Aquabacterium sp. OR-4: one gene and its partners. The protein of the gene in region 3 interacts with the protein of the main gene of each other region in a pairwise test. Links are inferred from orthologs where the notes say so. Each region holds a gene or a part of one and is shown on either strand. Other genes may lie near its edges.

Region 1 (4,071 bases), on a different replicon or contig from region 3:
GCTGGCGCTTGAGCACCGCAAACAGCGACAGCGTGGCTTCGTCCAGAAAGATCCAGTAGTCGGCAATGCCGGCCTCCTTCAAGGCCGTGGACAGCTCGGGCCAGATCTCGTCGTGGCGCTGCTTGTATTCGGCCACCACGCCGGGCTTCAACTGCATCTTGAAGGCCAGGGTCTGCACGCCCTGGGCGTTGGTGTCGGGGATGCTGGGGGTGCTCATCGGGGCTTTCTTGTGGTCATGGGGTTCAGCTCACATCCTGCACATGCATGCCGAGCGTGGACACATCGCGCCGCGGATGCTGCGCATCGACGCGCCAGGCCGCGGGTGGCAGGCCCTGCACGGCCAGGGCATCGTGCAGCACCAGCGGCACGGCCCACGCCAGGCGGCAGCGCTCGAAGCGCCAGCCCTGGGCGTCAAGCACATGGCCACCGGCCGCGGCCTCGATGTCGCAGGCCGCAAAGTGCACATCGCACAGCGGTGATTGCGCATCGGCGTCCACCTCGAAGGCGGTGCTGGCGCCACGGGCCACCAGGCCGTGCACCTGCACGCCCTGCACCTGCATCAGGCCCTGCCGGGCCGGCACCGGCGCGGCCAGCGTGAGCCAGTGCGCCGGCGCCTGCGCGCGCTCGGCCTCGGGCAACACGGCGCGGCTGTAGGCCGGGTTCCAGTCGAGCGTGATGCGCAAGGGCACGGCCACGCCCTCGCAGTGGATGTCGGCAAGCCGCAGCCCGCGCGCCCAGCCGCCGCGCGTGCGCGCCGACTTGATCAGCACGCCCACCGGCACCGGCGCGTGCACGCGCAGGCGGCGCACGCGCACGCGCTCGAAGCCGCCTGAGGTCTCGCTGCCAAAGGCGATGCCGGTGGCGCCATCGTGCACGGTGCAGGCGGCCACCAGCACATCGCGCACTGGCCGGGCCACGCGCAGGCCGTCGGCATCGCGCCCGGCCTTGAAGGCGATGGCGTCGTCGTTGACGGCGATGTCGGCGCGGCGCACCAGCACGCGCTCGCTCGAGTCGATGTCGATGCCGTCGGTGCTGGGGCCGCGGCCGTCGTCGTTGTTGCGGATGGTGACGCGGTCGATGCGCACCTCGCGGCTGTAGCAGACCTGCAGCGTCCAGAAGCCCGAGCGCCGCAGCGTGAGCCCGCCGCCGACGAACACATTGCGCGCGCGCTGCAGCAGCAGCAGGCGCGGGCGCTGGGCGTCGTAGTCGGACGCCCAGCGCAGGCCGCGTGGCGTGTAGGCCTCGCGCAGCGCCCAGTAGCCGGCCCAGAAGCCGGCACCGTCGCCATCGATCGTGCCCTCACCGCAGATCACCACCCGCTCGGCATCGATCACGTTGAGCAGCGCGGCGGGCCAGCGCATCTCGATGCCGGCCACGCGGGTGTCGATCAGCGGGTAGTCGGCCAGCGCGGTGCTGCCGCGCAGCGTGGCGCCGGCCGGCACCTGCAGCCCCACGCCGCCGGGCACGAACAGCGCCCCGCTGCGGCACACGCCGGGTGGCAGGCGCACGGTGGCGCCGCCCGGCACGCGGGCCGCGGCGTCGAGCGCGGTCTGCAGCGCGGCGGTGTCCAGCGTGTGGCCGTCGGCGCGGGCGCCGTGCTCACGCGGGTCGATCACGGCGGGCCCGAGCCGGGGTGGCGCAAAGGGTGAGCACGCCAGCGTCATGCCCTTGGCCCCGCACACCGTGCGCGATGTGCGCGTGTTTCCTGATTGCTCATGCGTGTTGATGGCCGTAACCTGATTGCTTCGATCTGCACTGCGCCACCGTCATGACCAACCACCGCCGCCACAAGCGCCTGCTCAAGCTGCTCGACGAGCACGGCCAGGCCAGCACCGAGGAGCTGATGGCCTGGCTGAGCGCCTCGGCGGCCACGGTGCGGCGCGACCTGGCCTGGCTGGCCGCGCGCCAGCAGCTCACGCGCACCCGCGGCGGCGCGCAGCGCCTGCAGCGCAGCAGCGGCGGCCTGCTGCGCAGCCAGACCTTCCGGCTCGACATCTGCCAGCGCTCGGCACACAAGCGCGCCATCGCCCGCCATGCCGCCGAGCTGTGCACCCGCGGCGAAACCGTGATCATCAATGGCGGCACCACCACCTTCATGATGGCCGAGTTTCTGGTCGAGCAGCAGCTGCGCATCCTGACCAACTCGTTCCTGCTGGCCGAGCGCCTGCTCAACACCAGCAACAACGAGATCATCCTGCCCGGCGGCCGCGTGTACCGCGAGCAGAACGTGATCCTGAGCCCGTTCGAGAACGACATCGCCCAGCACCACTACGCGGCCAAAATGTTCATGGGCGTGCACGGCCTGTCGGCGCTGGGCCTGATGGAGGCCGATCCGCTGCTGGTGCAGGCCGAACGCCGCTTGATCGGCCAGGCCGAGCAGCTGGTGGTGCTGGCCGACAGCAGCAAGTTTGCGCGGCGCACGGGCCTGGTGCTGTGCGGCCTGGACCGCGTGAGCTGCGTGATCACCGACACCGAGGCCCCCGACGCCGTGGTGCAGTGGCTCGAGCAGCAAGGCGTGCGCGTGGTGGCCGTGGCCCCCGAGCCGCTGCCCGAGGCCCTGGCGTGCGAGCTGCAGCAGGGCGCCGCCGAGCTGGCCGACCATGAGCGCGCCGTTCAGGGCCTGGCCCGCGCGCCGCGCGGCGCGGCCACGCCGGCCAGGGCGGCCAGCGCCGCCAGCACCAGCGGCAGCGAGCCCGGCAGCGGAATGGCCGAGGCCACCACGCTGTCGATCGCCGGTGCGCTGTAGCCGCTGAGGTCGCTGGCGCTGTCAAAGGCGTAGAGGCGCACCTCGTCAAAGCCGGTCAGATCGCGCAGGCCCAGCACGCCGCCCACCCCGGCGGCGCCCATGCTGACCCGGCCGCTGCCGGTGAGTGCGCCGTCCAGCCAGGTCTGCCACAGCAGGTGGATGCTGGCGTAGCCCGAATCGACCGCGAAGCGGATGCCGTTCATGTCCACCGTGGCGCCACTGCTGATCGACAGGTAGGCGTTGAGGCCGGCCGTGGCCAGGTGGTTGCCCGAGAAGGCCTGGCTGTAGCGCTCGCCGGCCGCCAGGTCGACGCACCACTCGCCGGCATAGCCGCAGCCGCCGTTGTCATCGCCCAGCCCGGTGTGGCTGAAGTGCAGGCCACCTTCGGCCCAGGGGCTGGCCAGCGTGGTGTTGGCCTCGAAGCCGGCGCCCAGCACCGGCACCCCCACCACGCCGCCGCCGCCCACGGTCTGCAGCACAGCCGCCCGGGCCGGCGCGGCCGGCAGCAGCAGCAAGGCGGCGGTGGCCGCGAGCGAGGCAGCGCCCCCGAGACAAAAGCGCAAGACCATGGCGGGCTCCGGCAAGGCGTGGGTCAGCAAAAGGCGGCTCATGGCACGGCCACCAGGTCGATGGCGTCGAAGGACAGGCCGGGGCTCAGAAAGCGCGCGCCGGCGGTGCCGCTGGCGGTGTGGATGGTGAGCACATTGGTGCCCACCACCAGCTGGCTGGCCGGGATGTCGAAGTGGTACAGGCGGTTGATGCCGCGGTAGGTGCCCACCGTGAGGTTGCGGCTGACCTTGGGCGGCGCCGCCGGCACGCCCGAGCTCCAGCTGTTGACCGTGACCTGCGGCCTCGCGCTGTTGAAATCGGCCGTGGTGCCGATGCGCAGGCGCAGCGGGGCGCTGTTCTGGCCGCGGCGCAGCGTGAAGCGCACCTGCAGGCCGTTGTTCACGTCCTTCCACTGATAGGCCGGCCAGGCGGTGGCCGGGTTCGACTGGCCCACCACGAAGGGCGGCACCGTCCACGCGGCCATGCGCACATCGGTGGGGTGCATGATGGTCAGCTTGTCGCCGTTGATGAACTCCCGCGGCGTGCCGTCCCACTGGCCGATGCGCCACAGCGCCGGCGTGGTGGCCGGATCGGCACCGATCAGCACCGGGTTGAGCGCGTACGTGGCGTTGGCCGTCACCGTGACCGGCACGGTCTGCACGCCCAGTTCGCCCTTGTAGACGGTCATCGTGTACTGGCCCGGCAGCATGCCGGTGGCATGGAAGTGGCCATCCACCGGATCGGCGTCCACCCAGTACTGGGCCTGGGCATTGGCA
Region 2 (4,099 bases), 260 kb from region 3 along the record:
GTTCGACGCCGTGCTGCTGGCCGGCGGCTCGGAGCAGAGCCGCGACCTGCCGGTGCCTGGCCGCGACCTGGACGGCGTGCACTTCGCCATGGAGTTCCTGCCGCAGCAAAACAAGGTGGTGGCCGGCGACAAGCTCAAGGCCCAGCTGCGCGCCGAGGGCAAGCACGTGATCGTGATCGGCGGTGGCGACACCGGCAGCGATTGCGTGGGCACCAGCAACCGCCATGGCGCCGCCAGCGTCACCCAGTTCGAGGTGATGCCCATGCCGCCCGAGCAGGAGAACAAGCCGATGGTCTGGCCCTACTGGCCGATCAAGCTGCGCACCAGCTCCAGCCACGACGAAGGCTGCCAGCGCGAGTTCGCGATCTCCACCAAGGAGTTCGTCGGCAGCAAGGGCCGCATCACCGGCCTGAAGACCGCCGAGGTGCGCTTCGAGGGCGGCAAGCTGGTCGAGGTGCCGGGCACCGAGAAGGAATGGAAGGCCGATCTGGTGCTGCTGGCGATGGGCTTCACCAACCCGCTGGCCAGCGTGCTCCAGGCCTTCGGTGTCGACAAGGACGGCCGCGGCAACGCCAAGGCCGGCACCGACGACCTGGGTGGCTACCAGACCAGCGCCGAGCAGGTGTTCGTGGCCGGCGACATGCGCCGCGGCCAGAGCCTGGTGGTGTGGGCCATCCGCGAAGGCCGCCAGGCTGCGCGCGAGGTCGACCGCTTCCTGATGGGCGAGACCACGCTGCCGCGCTGACCGCCGCCGCGCCCGTGCTGCCCCGACAAGGCCCGCCACCGTGCGGGCCTTTTTCATGGCGCGGCAGGGGTCGGGCCGTGGGTGTGGCGGTGGGTGTGGCGATGGTTGGGGCCGTGGTGCCGACGCCCGCCGCGGCCGTTGCATCTGGATGCGCCCGATGCAAACGCACACCAAGGAGCGTGTGCTAACTCCGTAGAAGGATGGACGCCACCCGCCGATCCGTTGCGTTGCAGCAATTGGGGGGGTGCGGCGCAGGCGGGCTTTTCTAGCATCCGCCGCGCGGTCGAGGCAGGCTCGGCCGACGCGCAACTTCCTGGAGCCAGACACCATGCACATTCAACGAATCATCGCCGCGGCCACGCTGGGCCTGGCCGCCATGGCCGGCGCACAGGCCGCCGATCTGTATGCCTTCGGCTCGGTCGGCATCTCGGACTGGAAGATCGACGAGACCCCCGGCCTCAACCTCGACCGCAAGGGCACCGGCTTCAAGCTCGGCGTCGGCAGCCTGCTGATGCCCAACCTGGCGGTGGAAGGCGGCTACGTCAACCTGGGCAAGGCCAAGCTCAGCGGCGACGGTGGCCGCGGCAGCGTCAAGGGCGGTGGCGTGTTCGTCGACGCCGTCGGCGTGCTGCCCTTGTCCAGCGACTTCTCGGCCTTTGCCAAGCTGGGCATCTTCCATGGCAAGGCCAAGGGCGAGGCCGAGTCCTACCCCAGCGGCGAGTCGGACGGCGTGCGGGTCAGCGAGCGCGACAGCGGCACCGACATCAAGTTCGGCTTTGGCGTGGGCTGGTCGCTCAGCAAGTCGGTGCAGCTGCGCGCCGAGTGGGAGCGCTTCCGCTTCAAGCTGAGCGGCGACCAGGGCGACGTCGACCTGCTGTCGCTGGGCGTCAGCTACTCTTTCTGACGCCTTGCCGCGGCGCGCCATGGCGCGCACGCAACGCCTGGCCCGCGTTTGGCGGGCCAGGCCTCGCTTGACCGGCACGAAACAAGGCTTTGCCACCCGTTATTGGTGCAATCCCGAAGGTTTTTCGGGCTGCGTGCGAGAATTTGTGCATTCCCATCCCGGACGCACCGGCGCGGGTGCCGGCGCTGGGCCGGCCCCTGTGCCGATCCACGCAGCCCTTTGAGCGCCTCCGACACCCTGATCGAGATCGACCACGTCACGTTCGGCTACGACAGCAGTCGCACCATCCTGAACGACGTGAGCCTGCGTTTCCAACGCGGCAAGGTCACGGCTGTGCTGGGCAACTCGGGCTGCGGCAAGACCACGCTGCTGCGCCTGATCGGCGGCGTGCATGGCGCCACGGCAGGCCGGGTGGTGTTCGACGGCGAAGTGGTCGACGTGCACAACCGCCCGCAGCTCTACCGCCTGCGCCGGCGCCTGGGCATGCTGTTCCAGTTCGGGGCGCTGTTCACCGATCTGACGGTGTACGAGAACGTCGCCTTCCCGCTGCGCGAGATGACCGACCTGCCCGAGCCGCTGATCCACGACATCGTGCTGATGAAGCTCAATGCCGTGGGCCTGCGCGGTGCCGCAGGGCTGAAGATCAGCGAGGTGTCGGGCGGCATGGCGCGGCGCGTGGCGCTGGCGCGCGCCATCGCGCTGGACCCCGAGCTGATCATGTACGACGAGCCCTTTGCCGGGCTCGACCTGATCAGCATGGGCGTGGCCGCCAAGCTGATCCGCACGCTCAACGATGTCACCGGCGCCACCTCCATCGTCATCTCGCACGACGTGCCCGAATGCATGGCCATCAGTGACTGGGTGGTGCTGATGGCCGGCGGAGGCCGCATCGTGGCCCAGGGCACGCCGGCCGAGCTGATGGGCTCCAGCGACCCCGAGGTGCGCCAGTTCGTGCGTGGCGAGCCCGACGGTCCGGTGAAATTCCATTACCCCGCACCGCCCCTGGCCGACGACTTCGGTCTGGGCGCCACAGCCGCCGGAGGCCGGGCATGAGCAACTTGCTGGCCGCACTCGGCGCCCGGGTGCTCAACATGCTGCGCGGCTGGGGCCGGGCCGCGATCTTTTTCGTCGACCTGCTGGCTGCGCTGCTGCCGGCGCTGCGGCGGCCGGGCCTGATCGTCGAGCAGATCCATGCCATCGGCAACCGCTCGCTGCTGATCATCCTGGCCTCGGGCATGGCGGTGGGCTTCGTGCTCGCGCTGCAGCTCTACAACACGCTGATCACCTTTGGCGCGGCCGAGTCGCTGGGCCTGGTGGTCAACCTGAGCCTGGTGCGCGAGCTGGGCCCGGTGGTCACGGCCCTGCTGTTTGCCGGCCGCGCCGGCACCTCGCTGACGGCCGAGATCGGACTGATGAAGGCCGGCGAGCAGATCGCCGCGCTGGAGTTGATGGCGCTCGATCCGCGCCAGCGCGTCCTCGCGCCGCGCTTCCTGGCCGGCGTGGTGGCCATGCCGCTGCTGGCCATCCTGTTCTCGGCCATCGGCATTGCCGGGGCCTGGCTGGTGGCCGTGGGCCTGATCGGCATCGACGCCGGCAACTTCTGGTCGATCCAGCAAAACGGCGTGGACGTGTGGCGCGATGTGGGCAACGGCGTGGTCAAGAGCTTCGTCTTCGGCATCATCTGCACCGCCGTGGCGCTGTACCAGGGTTACGAAACCGAGGCCACGCCCGAAGGTGTGGCCTACGCCACCACCCGCACCGTGGTGGTGGCCTCGCTGGGCGTGCTGAGCATGGACTTCCTGCTCACCGCGCTGATGTTCTCGGCCCCGCGCTGAGCCCTCCTGACGGCACCGACAACAAGACACAAGCATGGCAAAACGCAATCTCGAAATCCTGGTCGGCCTGTTCGTGGTGCTCGGTCTGGGCGCCCTGGTGTTCGTGGCCCTGAAGGCCGCCAACCTGGCCAGCTTCTCCAGCGGCGACACCTACACGCTGCAGGCCCGCTTCGACAACATCGGCGGCCTCAAGGCCCGTGCGCCAGTGCGTTCGGCCGGTGTGGTGGTGGGCCGCGTGCTGTCGATCACCCTCGATGCCAAGACCTACCAGGGCGTGGTCACGCTGGCGGTCAACCGCGGCGTCGAGTTTCCGAAGGACAGCTCGGCCAAGATCCTCACCGCCGGCCTGCTGGGCGACCAGTACATCGGCCTGGAGGCCGGTGGCGACACCGCCAACCTGGTGCAGGGCGACCTCATCAAGCAGACCCAGTCGGCGGTGGTGCTCGAGAACCTGATCGGCCAGTTCCTGTTCAGCAAGGCGGCCGATGCCGGCTCGGGCGCCGATGCGGGGGCCAAGAAATGAGGCATGACACGCCGCTGCGCCGCTGGCTCGGCGCCCTGCTGCTGCTGGCCAGCCTGGCGCTGGGTGGCTGCGCCACGCTGCCCTCGCCGTCC
Region 3 (4,515 bases):
GTGGCTGCCCGGCACGGCCTGGTGCAGGTGGCCGCTGGCGCTGTCGGCGGCCAGCGCCGGATCGGCCTCCAGCAGCTCGGCCGGCACGGTGTCGAGCGAGCCCACGTCCAGCGGCATGGTCGAGGTGCTGGGGCCGGCCTCTTCGCGCGTGATGCGCAGCAGGCGCTCGATCAGCGGCGCGGCGGCGGCCAGGGCCTGGTCCAGCGCATGGCGCTGGCTGGCGGCCAGGCGCTCGGTGGCCCAGGCAAAACGCGAGGGGTCGGTCTGCTCCTCGGCGCACAGGTGATCGATCAGGTTGCGGGCCAGGCCCAGCATGCGCGGGCGCTCGGCGGCGGTGGCCACCGCCACCTGGTGCACCGCGGTGTCGATGAAGCGCCACAGCGCATGCTCGTGCAGCACCAGCAGCGAGCGGTCCTGCACCGCCAGGCGGTCGGCCAGCGGATGCAGGCGCAGCAGCAGCGGCGGCAGCTCGGGCGGCATGGCCGGGTCTTGCACCACCGCCTCGAACAGCTGGGTCAGCAGATCGGGTGCGCCACGCTCGCCGCGCGACTCGGGCGCGCCGGGCGGCTCGGCCGGCAGGCGGGGCGGCACGCCGGTGCTGGCCGGCGACAGCGGTGCCTGCAGCGCCGACAGGTCGGCCGGCGGCCGGTAGCGCGGCAGGCGCGCACCCCAGGCCGAGCTGCTGTAGATGATGGTGCGGTGGGCGGCCGGCTCCACGCCCTGCTCCTGCAGCCGCGCCACCGCGCCGGCATAGGCCAGGCGCAGGGCCTCGGCCAGCGGATGCGCGGCCTCGCGCATGAAGGCCGCATGGGCCTGGCGCGACAGCGGCAGCGTGCGCACGCCCTCCCACAGCGCGCGGGTGTAGGGCTCGGGGCCGAAGGGATTGGTGTCGCGGGCCACGTTGTGGTCGCCCACCAGGCCCGAGGTGTAGGTGGTGAGCTCGCGCAGCTCGCCCTCGGCGCGCACGCGGATGGCCTCGACGCAGTGCGCGATCTCGATGTCGACGGCCACGTCGTCGTCGCCGATCAGGGCCAGCTCGCGCGGCGCGCCGGTGGCGCGCGGGCTGCTGGTGGTGGCCGCCGCGGGCGGCTCGGTGCCGCGGCGCAGCGTGCGTGTGGCGGTGTTCACCACATCGCCACGGCTTTGCTGCAGCACGCGGTCGGCCTGCGCGTCGTGGCGGTCGTGGCTGGGCAGGCGCAGGCGCCAGCGGTCGAGCACCGCGTCGATCACGCGGTCGAAGCTCATCGGCGCGCGCAGCAGTTCGTCGTCGATGAAGTCGTTCAGCGTGGGCTGGCGGTGCATGGCAGAGGGATTATCAGCGGGCCGACGCGGCCCGAACGCCGGAAATGCAACGGGCCACCCGAAGGTGGCCCGTTGTGGCAATGCGTGCCGGTGCAGGCCGGCGCCGAAGCGCTGGCCTGCGGGCTGGACTTACATGTCCATGCCGCCCATGCCGCCCATGCCGCCCATGCCGCCGGGCATGCCGCCGCCGGCTGCTTCTTCCTTCGGGGCCTCGGCCACCATGCACTCGGTGGTGAGCATCAGGCTCGACACCGAAGCGGCGTTCTGCAGCGCGGTGCGGGTCACCTTGGTCGGGTCCAGGATGCCCATTTCGATCATGTCGCCATAGGTGTCGTTGGCGGCGTTGAAGCCGTGGTTGCCCGACGAGGCCAGCACGGCGTTGACCACCACGCTCGGCTCGCCACCGGCGTTGGCCACGATCTCGCGCAGCGGCGCTTCGATGGCCTTGAGCACCAGCTTGATGCCGGCGTCCTGGTCAGCGTTGTCACCCTTGATGGTGCCAGCGGCCTGACGGGCACGCAGCAGGGCCACGCCGCCGCCGGCGACGATGCCTTCTTCCACCGCAGCGCGCGTGGCGTGCAGGGCGTCTTCGACGCGGGCCTTCTTTTCCTTCATCTCGACTTCGGTGGCCGCGCCAACCTTGATCACGGCAACACCGCCGGCCAGCTTGGCCACGCGCTCTTGCAGCTTCTCACGGTCGTAGTCGCTGGTGGCTTCTTCGATCTGGATGCGGATCTGCTTGACGCGGGCTTCGATGTCGGCAGCGGCACCGGCGCCATCGATGATGGTGGTGTTTTCCTTGCCCACTTCCACGCGCTTGGCCTGGCCCAGGTCGGCCAGGGTCACCTTCTCGAGGGTCAGGCCCACTTCTTCGGCGATGACCTTGCCGCCCGTCAGGATGGCGATGTCTTCCAGCATGGCCTTGCGGCGGTCGCCGAAGCCAGGCGCCTTGACGGCCACGACCTTCAGGATGCCGCGGATGGTGTTGACCACCAGCGTCGCCAGGGCTTCGCCCTCGACTTCTTCGGCGATGATCAGCAGCGGACGGCCGGCCTTGGCCACCTGCTCCAGCGTGGGCAGCAGGTCACGGATATTGCTGATCTTCTTGTCGAAGAGCAGAACAAACGGGTTGTCCAGCAGGGCGGCCTGCTTCTCGGGGTTGTTGATGAAGTAGGGCGACAGGTAGCCGCGGTCGAACTGCATGCCTTCAACGACATCGAGTTCGCTGTCCAGGCTCTTGCCGTCTTCGACGGTGATGACGCCTTCCTTGCCCACCTTGTCCATCGCGTTGGCGATGATGGTGCCGATGGATTCGTCGCTGTTGGCCGAGATCGAGCCGACTTGCGCGATCTCCTTCGAGGTGGTGGTGGCCTTGCTGGCCTTCTTCAGCTCGGCGACCAGGGCGGTGACCGCCTTGTCGATGCCGCGCTTCAGGTCCATCGGGTTCATGCCGGCGGCCACGTACTTCATGCCTTCGCGCACGATGGCCTGGGCCAGCACGGTGGCGGTGGTGGTGCCGTCACCGGCGTTGTCGCTGGTCTTGGAAGCCACTTCCTTGACCATCTGGGCGCCCATGTTCTGGAGCTTGTCCTTCAGCTCGATTTCCTTGGCCACCGAGACACCGTCCTTGGTGACGGTGGGGGCGCCGAACGAGCGCTCGAGCACCACGTTGCGACCCTTGGGGCCCAGCGTGACCTTGACCGCGTTGGCCAGGATGTTCACGCCTTCCACCATGCGGTGACGGGCGTCGGAACCGAAGATGACGTCTTTGGCTGCCATGTGAATAACTCCGAAATTTCGATGTTGGGTTCTGGCCTTCCTTCACCGCACTGTCGTCGGGAAGGAAAGCGTAGCGAGCAGCGGGCTGGCTAGGCGCACGGAGCGCAGGAACCGGAACGTAGCAGCGCTACGTGAGGATTCCGAGCACCGCGCAACGACGCCAGCGCGCCGCGCAGTGGCTTTACTTGGCGACGACGGCGAAGAGGTCTTCTTCGCGCATCACCAGCAGTTCGTCGCCATCGACCTTGACGGTCTGGCCGCTGTACTTGCCGAACAGCACGCGGTCGCCCACGGCCACGTTCAGGGCCACGAAGTCGCCCTTGTCATTGCGCTTGCCCGGACCGACGGCCAGCACTTCACCCTGGTCGGGCTTCTCGGCGGCGTTGTCGGGGATGACGATGCCCGAAGCGGTCTTGGTCTCTTGTTCCAGGCGCTTGACGATCACTCGATCATGCAACGGACGCAGTTTCATCGTATCTCCTTGGGGATCTCAGATCAGCTTGAACGAACGGGCGCCGCAGCGGGCGGGGCCCATTCAACGGCTAGAGGGGCCGGCCAGGCGAGGCCTGTGTCCGGGTGTTAGCACTCAAACCTTGTGAGTGCTAGCAAAACGATTATAGGGTTCGGTTGCCGGCTTTCAAGAGGGGGGGGCACCGGCCGGCGCCGCGTCAGGGCAGGGCCAGCGTGAGCTTGACGCTGGGCACCCAGGCGGCGTCATCCTCGCCCGAGGCGCGCAGCAGCGGGGCGGCCAGAAACAGGCGCTCGGCCGGCAGGCCGCGGGCCACCAGCGCGTCGCGCACCGCCAGGCCGCGCTGCAGCGCCAGCTCGCGCATCACCTCGGTGCTGACCACCAGGCCGGCCTTCAGCCGTGCCGCCATCTCGGCGGCCGGCAGTTCGCGCAGCAGGCCCACCAGATTGCGTGGCCGGTCGGGCAGGGCGCTGTTGCGGTACAGCTCGCGCAGCAGGCGGGTGCGTTCGTCACCCGGGATCGGTGGCGCCTCGGCGATGGGTGAGGCGGCGGCGGATGCCGATGCAGATGCAGATGCGGCGGCCGCTGCCGGTGCTGCGGTCGCTGCCGTGGCGGGCGCGGCACGCCGCTGGGCGCGCCGGTGTTCGGCCAGCAGGCGGGCTTCCAGCGTGGCCGCCTGCCAGGCCTCGCGCTCGCTCAATGGGTCGGCGGCGCCGGCCACGGTCATCTGCAAGGCCGGCCGGTCGAGCAGGGCCTGCGCCACCTTGTCGAGCACCTGCTGGCCGGCGGGCGTCACGCGGGCCACACCGGGCTCGAACTGCACCTGGCTGATGTCGGGGCCGCCGCCGCCGCTGAGCAGCGAGAACGGGGCCGTCAAGGCCTTGCCCAGCAGGTTGACGATGACCTTGAAGATCAGCCCGCCCACGCTGAACTGCGGGTCGTCGAGGCTGCCCGAGACCGGCAGG

Evidence for each region. The genes of interacting proteins can lie anywhere in the genome.
Region 1: the proteins of groL (region 3) and N4G63_RS27200 interact in binary tests that used the Escherichia coli proteins (3 or more experiments, as listed by UniProt). The link is inferred for Aquabacterium sp. OR-4 from one-to-one orthologs.
Region 2: the proteins of groL (region 3) and N4G63_RS20480 interact in binary tests that used the Escherichia coli proteins (3 or more experiments, as listed by UniProt). The link is inferred for Aquabacterium sp. OR-4 from one-to-one orthologs.

The regions. Positions count from the first base shown.
Region 1 is NZ_JAOCQD020000004.1:416,899-420,969, forward strand. The notes cover bases 922-3,757. They hold N4G63_RS27200 (DeoR/GlpR family DNA-binding transcription regulator), read left to right. Parts: upstream 922-1,768; coding sequence 1,769-2,746; downstream 2,747-3,757. Other genes in these bases: N4G63_RS27195 (glycoside hydrolase family 28 protein), read right to left, coding at 922-1,616; N4G63_RS27205 (rhamnogalacturonan lyase B N-terminal domain-containing protein), read right to left, coding at 3,354-3,757. Outside these bases: N4G63_RS27190 (L-rhamnose mutarotase), read right to left, coding at 1-217; more of N4G63_RS27195, read right to left, coding at 243-921; more of N4G63_RS27205, read right to left, coding at 3,758-4,071. UniProt on the Escherichia coli protein: Represses ulaG and the ulaABCDEF operon. Two ulaR binding sites have been identified in each promoter.
Region 2 is NZ_JAOCQD020000002.1:1,873,268-1,877,366, reverse strand. Bases 922-3,785 are described here. They hold N4G63_RS20480 (ABC transporter ATP-binding protein), read left to right. Parts: upstream 922-1,868; coding sequence 1,869-2,702; downstream 2,703-3,785. Other genes in these bases: mlaD (outer membrane lipid asymmetry maintenance protein MlaD), read left to right, coding at 3,519-3,785; mlaE (lipid asymmetry maintenance ABC transporter permease subunit MlaE), read left to right, coding at 2,699-3,484; N4G63_RS20485 (outer membrane beta-barrel protein), read left to right, coding at 1,074-1,649. In the rest of the region: N4G63_RS20490 (glutamate synthase subunit beta), read left to right, coding at 1-745; more of mlaD, read left to right, coding at 3,786-4,007; N4G63_RS20465 (MlaA family lipoprotein), read left to right, coding at 4,004-4,099. UniProt on the Escherichia coli protein: Part of the ABC transporter complex MlaFEDB, which is involved in a phospholipid transport pathway that maintains lipid asymmetry in the outer membrane by retrograde trafficking of phospholipids from the outer membrane to the inner membrane.
Region 3 is NZ_JAOCQD020000002.1:1,612,777-1,617,291, reverse strand. Bases 757-3,687 are described here. They hold groL (chaperonin GroEL), read right to left. Parts: upstream 3,082-3,687; coding sequence 1,432-3,081; downstream 757-1,431. Other genes in these bases: groES (co-chaperone GroES), read right to left, coding at 3,263-3,553; N4G63_RS19375 (DUF1631 family protein), read right to left, coding at 757-1,302. In the rest of the region: more of N4G63_RS19375, read right to left, coding at 1-756; N4G63_RS19360 (DUF748 domain-containing protein), read right to left, coding at 3,750-4,515.